2 regions of the Streptomyces sp. NPDC047130 genome follow, and region 1 is predicted to be linked to the other one. Evidence: riboswitches for the same ligand, from Rfam matches in the RefSeq annotation. Region 1 holds a riboswitch; the other holds the start of a gene.

Region 1 (4,448 bases):
GTCGAGGGCGATCAGGAAGCCGAAGCCGACGGTGACCGCGGAGACGCCCAGCGGCAGCATGAGCAGCGCGTCGAAGCCGCGCATCCACCGTCCCGCGTCCCGCCGGGCGAGGGCGGCGGCCGCGAGGGAGCCGATCAGCACCGCGATCGCGGTGGCCGCCACCGCGTACTCCAGCGAGTTCGCCACGGCCTCGATCGGCGGGACCAGGAACGCACCGCCGTCGGACTCGGTCAGCGCCCGGTAGTAGCCGGACCCGGCCGCCAGGGACCGCTGCACCAGCACCGCCGGCGGCAGCACGATCAGCACCGCGGTCACCAGCAGCACCCCGGCGAGCAGCAGCCGCTGCCCGGCCCCGCGGGGCGGGCGGGCGGTGGTGGCGGGGTCGACGAGCCGCAGCGCGGCCTCCCGCCGGCGCACCGTCCAGGCGTGCACGGCGAGCACGCCGCCCACCGCGGCGAACTGGACCAGGCTGAGCACCGCGGCCGTGGACAGGTCCAGCAGGTCGGCGGTCCTGCGGTAGATCTCCGTCTCCAGCGTGGAGACGCCGGGCCCGCCGAGGACCTGCACGATGCCGAAGGAGGTGAAGGTGAAGAGGAAGATCATCACTGCGGCGGCGGCCACCGCGGGCCCGAGGGCCGGCAGGGTCACCGTGCGCCAGGCCGTGAACCGGGAGGCCCCGAGCATCCGGGCGGCCTCCTCCTGCCCCGGGTCCAGCTGGGCCCACAGCCCGCCGACGGTGCGGACCACCACCGCGAAGTTCACGAAGACGTGGGCGAGCAGGATCGCCCACACCGTGCCGTCCAGCCGGAGGCCCCACCAGGTGTCGGTGAGCCCGCCGCGCCCGATCACGGCGAGGAAGGCGGTGCCGGCCACCACCGTCGGCAGCACGAACGGCACGGTGACGACCGCCCGCAGCAGCTCCCGTCCGGGGAAGCGCAGCCGGGCGAACACGTAGGCGGCGGGCAGCGCGATCACCAGGGTGAGCGCCGTGGAGGCCAGCGCCTGCCAGAGCGTGAACCAGAGGACCTCGCGGACCTCCGGCCGCCCCAGCACCCCCGCGGCCTCCCCGATCCGCCACGCCCCGTCCTCGCCACGCAGTCCGCGCAGGACGATGGCGACGACGGGGTGGGCGAAGAAGACCGCGAAGAACGCGACGGGCACGGCCATCAGGCCGAGCCGCGCCGCGCCGCTCCGCAGCCGGGTGCCGGTGCCGGTGCTGGTGCCGGTGCTGGTCACCGCACGACGAGGGAGGTCCACCGGTCGATCCACTCGTCACGGTTGGCGGCGATCTTCTCGGGCGCCAGGGTCCTCGGGTCCTCGGCGACGGCGCCGTGCTCGGTGAACGCCTCCGGCAGCGCGGCGTCGGACCGGACCGGGTTGACGAACATGTTGAGCGGCAGGTCCTCCTGGAAGGTCTTGGAGACCAGGAAGTCCAGCAGCGCCTTGCCGCCCTCGGGGTTCGCGGCGTTCTTCAGCAGGCCCGCGTACTCGATCTGGCGGAAGCAGGTCCCGGTGGCCACGCCGGTCGGCGCCTCCTCGGGCTGCGGGTCGGCGTAGATCACCTCCACCGGCGGGGAGGACGCGTAGGAGACGACCAGCGGCCGGTCGCCGCCCGCCTGCTTGCCGCCGGCGGAGCCGGAGAACTCCTCGTTGTACGCCTGCTCCCAGCCGCTGACCACCTTCACGCCGTTGGCCCGGAGCTTCTTCCAGTAGTCCTGCCAGCCGTCGTCCCCGTACTCGGCGGCGGTGCCCAGTAGGAAGCCCAGGCCTGGGGAGGACGTGCCGGCGTTCTCGGTGACCAGCAGGTTCCTGTACGCGGGCTCGACCAGGTCGTCGAAGCTGTTCGGCGGCTCGAGGCCCTCCTTCTCGAAGTACGCCTTGTCGTAGTTCACGCAGACGTCGCCGGTGGTGACCGGCGTGGCCGCGTCGCCCTCGACCCGGAACCCCTCGCCGATCCGCGCCGCCTCCTCGGCCTCGTACGGGTCGAAGAGCTGGTTGTCGAGGGCGCGGGAGAGCAGCGTGTTGTCCACGCCGAAGAGGACGTCGCCCTGCGGGTGGTCCTTGGTGAGCACGGCCTTGTTGAGGGCCTGCCCGGCGTCGCCGTCCTCCAGGACCTTGAGCTTGTACCCGGAGGTCTTCTCGAACTCGGCGATCACCTCCTTGGAGGCGGCCCACGAGTCGTGGCTGATCAGGGTCACGGTCTTCCCGCCGGACTCCTGCACGTCGTCCCCGGAGCCGCCGGAGCCGCCGCACGCGGCGAGGGCGAGGACGAGAACGGCCGCCGTCGCGGCGGCGGACTTCCTGCGCATGTACACGGTTTTCCTCCTGGGTGACCAGGAAGAGACGCGGCCCTGCCCGGGAACGGCGGACCGTTCCCGGGCAGGGCGCAACAGCTCGAGGTGCCCGAACTCCCTACCCAGAATGACCTGGGCGAGGTTCAGAGGGTCTGCGGTCGGTACCGCACTCTCAGCGCTGTGGCGCTCCCCTGTCGGATAATCGCTATTCGGATGTGTGGTGTGGCCAGATTACCGCTCGGTGGCGGCGAGCTGACCACAGGCCCCGTCGATCTCCTGACCGCGCGTGTCACGCACCGTGACCGGCACGCCGTGCGCGGCGATCGCCTCGACGAACGCCTTCTCGTCCTCGGGCCGCGAGGCGGTCCATTTGGAGCCCGGCGTCGGGTTCAGCGGGATCAGGTTGACGTGCGCGGGCCGGCCCTTGAGCAGGCGGCCCAGCCGGTCGCCGCGCCAGGCCTGGTCGTTGATGTCGCGGATCAGCGCGTACTCGATGGACAGCCGGCGCCCGGACCTCGCGGCGTACTCCCAGCCTGCGTCCAGCACCTCCCGCACCTTCCAGCGCGTGTTCACCGGGACCAGCGTGTCGCGCAGCTCGTCGTCGGGGGCGTGCAGCGAGATCGCCAGGCGGCACTTGAAGCCCTCGTCGGCGAACCGGTTGATGGCGGGCACCAGGCCGACCGTGGACACGGTGATGCCGCGCTGCGACAGGCCGAGGCCGTCGGGCTCCGGGTCGGTGAGCCGGCGGATGGCGCCGACCACCCGGTTGTAGTTGGCGAGCGGCTCGCCCATGCCCATGAACACGATGTTGCTGAGCCGCGCCGGGCCGCCGGGGATCTCCCCGTCGCGCAGCGCGCGCATGCCGTCGACGATCTGGTGCACGATCTCCGCCGTCGACAGGTTCCGGTCCAGTCCGGCCTGGCCGGTGGCGCAGAACGGGCAGTTCATGCCGCACCCGGCCTGCGAGCTGATGCACATCGTCACCCGGTCCGGGTAGCGCATCAGCACCGACTCGACGAGCGTGCCGTCGAACATCTTCCAGAGCGTCTTGCGGGTGGCGCCCTCGTCCGTGGACAGGTGCCGCAGCGGGGTCATCAGCTCCGGGAGCAGCGCCTCCCGCAGCTTGTCCCGCGAGGCGGCGGGGATGTCCGTCCACTGCTCCGGGTCGTGCGCGTACCGCGCGAAGTAGTGCGTCGAGAGCTGCTTGGCGCGGAACGGCTTCTCGCCGACCGCGGCCACCGCTTCCTTGCGCTCGGCGGGCGTGAGGTCGGCGAGGTGCCGCGGCGGCTTCTTGGCTCCGCGCGGGGCGACGAAAGTGAGTTCTCCGGGCTTAGGCATGGCTGTACCAGTGTCGCAGATCCGCGGCGGTGCCCCCGGAGCCGTACGACGGCCCCGGGGCCCGGTCAGTGGCCCGGGGCCGCCATCGCGTCGCGGAGGGCGGCGACCTCCGCCTCGATGTCCGCGAAGTGCCGGGTGGCCCCGCGCTCCGGCGTCGGGTGGTATCCGCCCTGCTCGAGCGCGGTCAGGCGCTCGGTGAGGCGGGTCAGCTCCGCCTCGTGACGGAACCCGCTCGCGCCCCCGCGCCGCAGGGCTTCGAGGTCCCGGCGGGCCGCATCCAGCGCCGCGTGAATTCGCCCACGCACCGGGCGCAGCTTCTCCGGCAGGTCCTCCAGCTTCCCCCGCAGCCCCTGGAGGGAGGCCAGCAGCGCCTCCGCCTCCCCGAGGAGTTCGCGCAGCGCGGCCATCCCCTCGTCGAACTCGCCCTGCAGGGCCGCCATCTCCCGCCCGTCCACCCGCCGGTCGGCGGACGCGGCGCGGGCCATGTCCTGGAACGTCCGGTGCCGGCGCCTGCCCTCGTCCTCGGCGCGGTCGAAGGTGCGCTTCGCCTCGTCGAGGAGGGTCTCGACGGTGCCGCGGGGGATCCCGTCACCGCGGCCGAGCAGCCCTTCGACCCGTTCGACCTCGTCGTCCAGCCTGTCCAGCAGGCCGTCGACGTTCCGCCGCTCCTCGCCCAGCTCGTCGACCATCGCCTGAACGGTCCGGAGACCCTCCTTGCGCCGCCCCCACATACGCGTCCACCCCTCCCGAAAGCGTGCACGATCATCGCGATCATACGTTCGAGAGGGGTGGGGCGCGGGTCTTCCGCCGGGGGGT
Region 2 (4,448 bases), on a different contig from region 1:
CGTCGATGAAGGCGGCGGGGACGTGCAGCGCGCGGTTCTCACCCCGGCGCACGGCGATCAGCTGGCCTTCCTTCACCAGCTGCCGCACGCGCGTCACCTCCACGTCGAGCTTCTCGGCGATGTCGGGGAGGGTGAGCCACTCGGGAACGAGAGCATCGGTCTTGGCGTCAATCTCGGTCACAGGACCAAGCGTGCCATCCAGGACCGGGAGGGGGAAGTCGGGCCCCCCGCGCTGTGGTCCTTCCGGGCGTCTCAGCGGGCGGCGGACGCCTTCAGCGGGCGGGCCGGGTCACGGATCAGGTCCGGGTCGACGAGCGCCCCGGACGCGATCAGCCGGCGGCCCTGGGCCAGGTCGCGGGGGCGGCCCACGGCCAGCAGGGCGACCAGGCGGCCCTCGCGCAGCCAGCACACGCTCCACGCCGGGTCGGCGGGCTCGCCGCGCCACAGCAGCGTGTCGGCGCCGGCGTGGTGTCCGGCGTACTGCACGAAGCGCCCGAACTGCTCCGACCAGAAGTACGGCACCGGGTCGTAGGGGGCCGCCGCGGTCTCGCCGAGGATGCCCGCGGCGACCGTCCCGGCGCCCTGGAGCGCGTTGTCCCAGTGGTGGACGAGGAGCCGCTCGCCGTACCGGGCGGAGGGGAAGGAGGCGCAGTCGCCGACCGCGTACACGTCCGGGGCGGAGGCCCGCAGCCGCTCGTCGGCCAGCACCTCGCCGTGCGGTCCGAGGTCCACGGCGCCGGCCAGCCACCGCGTGGAGGGCCGCGCGCCGATGCCGACGACCACCGCGTCCGCCTCGAGCCGCGTGCCGTCGGCCAGCAGGACCGCGCCGGGCTCGACGCGGTCGACCCGGGCCCCGGTGAGCAGGGTGGCGCCGCTCTCGGCGTACCAGGCGCCCATGGGCCGGGCGACCTCTTCCGGGAGCGCTCCGGAGAGCGGCCGTCCGGCGGCCTCCACCACGGTCACCGGGCAGTCGGCGTCCCGGGCGGCGGTGGTGAACTCGGCGCCGATCCAGCCGGCGCCGGCCACCACCACGGACTCCTTGCGCTCCAGCACGGGCCGCAGCCGCCGGGCGTCGTCGAGGTCGTGCAGCACGTGCACGCCCGCGGAGTCCTCGGTGCCGGGCAGCCGGACCGGGTGGGCGCCGGTGGCGGCCACCAGCACGTCGTAGCCGACGGGCCCCCGGGCGGTGTCGATCTCCTTGTCGGCGGTGCGCACCCCGGTGACCGCGCAGTCGAGCCGCAGGTCGATGCCGAGGCCCGCGAAGTCGACGTCGAAGGCGGCCGCGCGGTCGGCGTCGGCCTGGCCCAGCAGCACCGCCTTGGACAGCGGCGGACGGTCGTACGGCGGGTGGGGCTCCGCGCCGATCATCGTCACGGTGCCGTCGAAGCCCCGCTCACGCAGCGCCACCGCCGTCCGGACCCCGGCCATGCCGGCCCCGGCGATCACCACGCGCCGTCCGGCCCGTCCCCGCGTCTGCTCGTTCACGCCCTCGCTCACTCCCTCACCATAGACATCCCGAGCGCCACGGACACCGGAGCGCCGGAGTCACGGACGGATCTCCTCCACGACACTGGTCCCGCTGCCCGGCCGGGACTCCCACTCCCAGGTCTCCTCGAGCCGGATCCGCCCGTCGGGGAGCTCGACGACCCGCGAGACGCAGTGCCCGGAGGCGGTCGCGCCGTCACGGGTCAGCTGCACGTAGCGGAAGTCCACCCGGTCGTCCTCCCGGGTGCCGACCAGGTACCCGCGGGTGATGTCGCCACCCTGATAGGTGGCCCACACCTCGCCGTCGCGCTCGTGGTAGCGGAAGCGGGTCGCGGATCCGACCTGTCCGGGCGCCTGGTCGGAGACGGGGGCCATCAGCAGGCCGTCGAGGGAGGTGGAGCGGGTCACGGGGTGACTCCCTTTCAGCGTCGTGGAGCAGGGGTTAGGGTGGCGACGGTAAGGCACTCGCGGGAGCCCGGACGCACCGGGCTGAGAGGGAGGCTGGCGGCCTCCGACCGTACGAACCTGATCCGGGTCATTCCGGCGAAGGGAGGAGCGGGACGCCATGACGTCCGACGTACTGGTGGTGGGCGGCGGGATCATCGGCCTGGTGACCGCCTGGCGGGCCGCGCGCGGTGGCGCGGCGGTCGCCGTGGTGGATCCGGATCCGGGCGGCGGTGCGGCTCGGGTGGCCGCCGGGATGCTGGCCGCGGTCACCGAACACCACCACGGGGAGCAGGAGTTGCTCGCCCTCAACCTGGAGTCCGCGCGTCGCTGGCCGGCGTTCGCCGCCGAGCTGGCGGAGGCGTCCGGCATGGACGTCGGCTACCGGTCGTGCGGCACCCTCGCCGTCGCCCTGGACGCCGACGACCGCGCGGAGCTGCGTGAACTCGCCGAGCTGCACCGGTCGCACGGGCTGAGCTCGGAGTGGCTGACCGGCCGGGAGTGCCGCCGCCTGGAGCCGATGCTGGCACCGGGGGTGCGGGGCGGGCTGCGGGTGGACGGTGACCACCAGGCCGACCCGCGCCTGCTGGCCGCGGCGCTGCTGCGGGCCTGCGAGCGGGCCGGGGTGGTGGTCCACCGGCGGCGCGCCGTCCGGCTCGAGGTGACCGGCGGCCGGGTGACCGGGGTGGCGACGGAGGACGGCGCCGTGCTGCCCGCCGGGCGCGTGGTGCTGGCCGGCGGGAGCCGCAGCGCGGAACTGGACGGGGTGCCCGAGGAGGTGCGGCCCCCGGTCCGGCCGGTGAAGGGGCAGGTGGTGCGGCTGGCCGTGCCGCCGGTGTACGCGCCGTTCCTGTCCCGCACGGTGCGGGCCGTGGTGCGCGGCAGCTCCGTCTATCTGGTGCCGCGGGAGAACGGGGAGCTGGTGGTGGGGGCGACCAGCGAGGAGCTGGGCTTCGACACCACGGTGACCGCGGGCGGCGTGTACACGCTGCTGCGGGACGCCCGTGAGCTGCTGCCCGGCATCACCGAACTGCCGCTGACCGAGACCCTGGCGGGGCTCCGGCCGGGCACGCCGGACAACGCCCCGCTGCTCGGCCCGACCTCGCTGGACGGCCTGCTGCTGGCCACCGGCCACTACCGCAACGGCGTGCTGCTCACCCCCGTCACCGGCGATCTGATGGCCGAGACCCTGGCCACCGGGGCGCTGCCCGCACGGGCCCGCGCCTTCGCGGCGGACCGTTTCGCCGTCAAGGCCCGCGGCGCCGAGGCTCGCGGCGGGGCGGCAGGCGCCGGGACAGCCCTCGCCGGGACGGCAGGCGGCGAGACGGCTCTCGGCAAGGCGGTCGGCGGCCGGGCGACCGCCGGCGAGGCAGTGGTCGGCAGCGAGGCAGCCGCCGGTCAGGCAGCCGTCCGCCAGGCGACGACCGCCGGCCGGGAGGTCGTGGCATGAGCGCGCCCATCACCGTCCGGGTCAACGGCGCCCCCCGCGAGCTGGCCGCCGGAACCGCGCTGGACGCCGTCGTGGCCCTGCTGACGCCGGCCCGCTCGGGCGTGGCGGCGGCGGTCAACGAGACCGTGGTCCCCCGCGACCGGTGGGCGGGCACCCCGCTCGCCGACGGCGACCGGGTCGAGATCCTCACCGCCGTCCAGGGAGGCTGACGTGGAACCGAACGCACACCGCGCGCAGGGCGGCCAGGACGACGACGTGCTGGTCCTGGGCGACCTGAAGCTGACCTCCCGCCTGATCATGGGCACCGGCGGCGCGACCGGCCTGGACGTGCTGGAACGCGCCCTGGTGGCCTCCGGCACCGAGCTGACCACGGTGGCCATGCGGCGCGTGGACCCGAGGAGCCACGGCTCGGTCCTCTCCGTCCTGGAGCGGCTGGGCATCCACCTGCTGCCCAACACGGCCGGCTGCTTCACCGCGGGCGAGGCGGTGCTGACCGCCCGGCTGGCCCGTGAGGCGCTCGGCACCTCGCTGGTGAAGCTGGAGGTGGTGGCCGACGAGCGCACCCTCCTCCCGGACGCGGTGGAACTCCTCGACGCCGCCGAGACCCTGGTCGACGACGGTTTCACGGTCCTGCCGTACACCAACGACGACCCGGTGCTGGCCCGACGCCTCGAGGACGTGGGGTGCGCGGCGGTGATGCCGCTGGGCTCCCCGATCGGCTCCGGCATGGGCATCCGCAACCCGCACAACTTCGAGCTGATGGTGGAGTCCGTGGGCGTGCCGGTGATCCTGGACGCGGGCGCGGGCACCGCCTCCGACGTGAGCTTCGCCATGGAGCTGGGCTGCGCGGGTGTGATGCTCGCCTCGGCGGTGACGAGGGCGCGGGACCCGGAGCGGATGGCGCTGGCGATGCGGCACGGCGTCGAGGCCGGACGTCTCGCCCGTCTGGCCGGGCGCATTCCGCAGCGCCGTTTCGCCCACGCCTCGTCCCCCACGGAGGGCCTGGCCGAGCTCGATCCGGAGCGCCCGGCGTTCTGAGGGGCGCGCCGGGCGCGCGGCCGGGGCGCCC

What was found. A riboswitch is a leader RNA that binds a small molecule or an ion and turns the genes downstream of it on or off. The one in region 1 is predicted to bind thiamine pyrophosphate.
Region 2: it holds a riboswitch for thiamine pyrophosphate, as region 1 does, so the genes downstream of both, thiO (glycine oxidase ThiO) here and ABZ836_RS21240 (thiamine ABC transporter substrate-binding protein) in region 1, are expected to answer to the same signal.

The regions. Positions count from the first base shown of each region.
Region 1 covers NZ_JBEYUK010000018.1:41,471-45,918, reverse strand. The annotation lists gene ABZ836_RS21245 (iron ABC transporter permease) at 1-1,167, opposite strand, end outside; gene ABZ836_RS21240 (thiamine ABC transporter substrate-binding protein) at 1,233-2,309, opposite strand; TPP riboswitch at 2,392-2,497, opposite strand; gene rlmN (23S rRNA (adenine(2503)-C(2))-methyltransferase RlmN) at 2,526-3,632, opposite strand; gene ABZ836_RS21230 (hypothetical protein) at 3,698-4,321, opposite strand; gene ABZ836_RS21225 (phosphatidate cytidylyltransferase) at 4,448-4,448, opposite strand, start outside.
Region 2 covers NZ_JBEYUK010000002.1:98,572-103,019, forward strand. The annotation lists gene ABZ836_RS02975 (Rv2175c family DNA-binding protein) at 1-181, opposite strand, end outside; gene ABZ836_RS02980 (FAD-dependent oxidoreductase) at 253-1,485, opposite strand; gene ABZ836_RS02985 (hypothetical protein) at 1,546-1,860, opposite strand; TPP riboswitch at 1,943-2,055, shown strand; gene thiO (glycine oxidase ThiO) at 2,051-3,379, shown strand; gene thiS (sulfur carrier protein ThiS) at 3,376-3,588, shown strand; gene ABZ836_RS03000 (thiazole synthase) at 3,635-4,417, shown strand.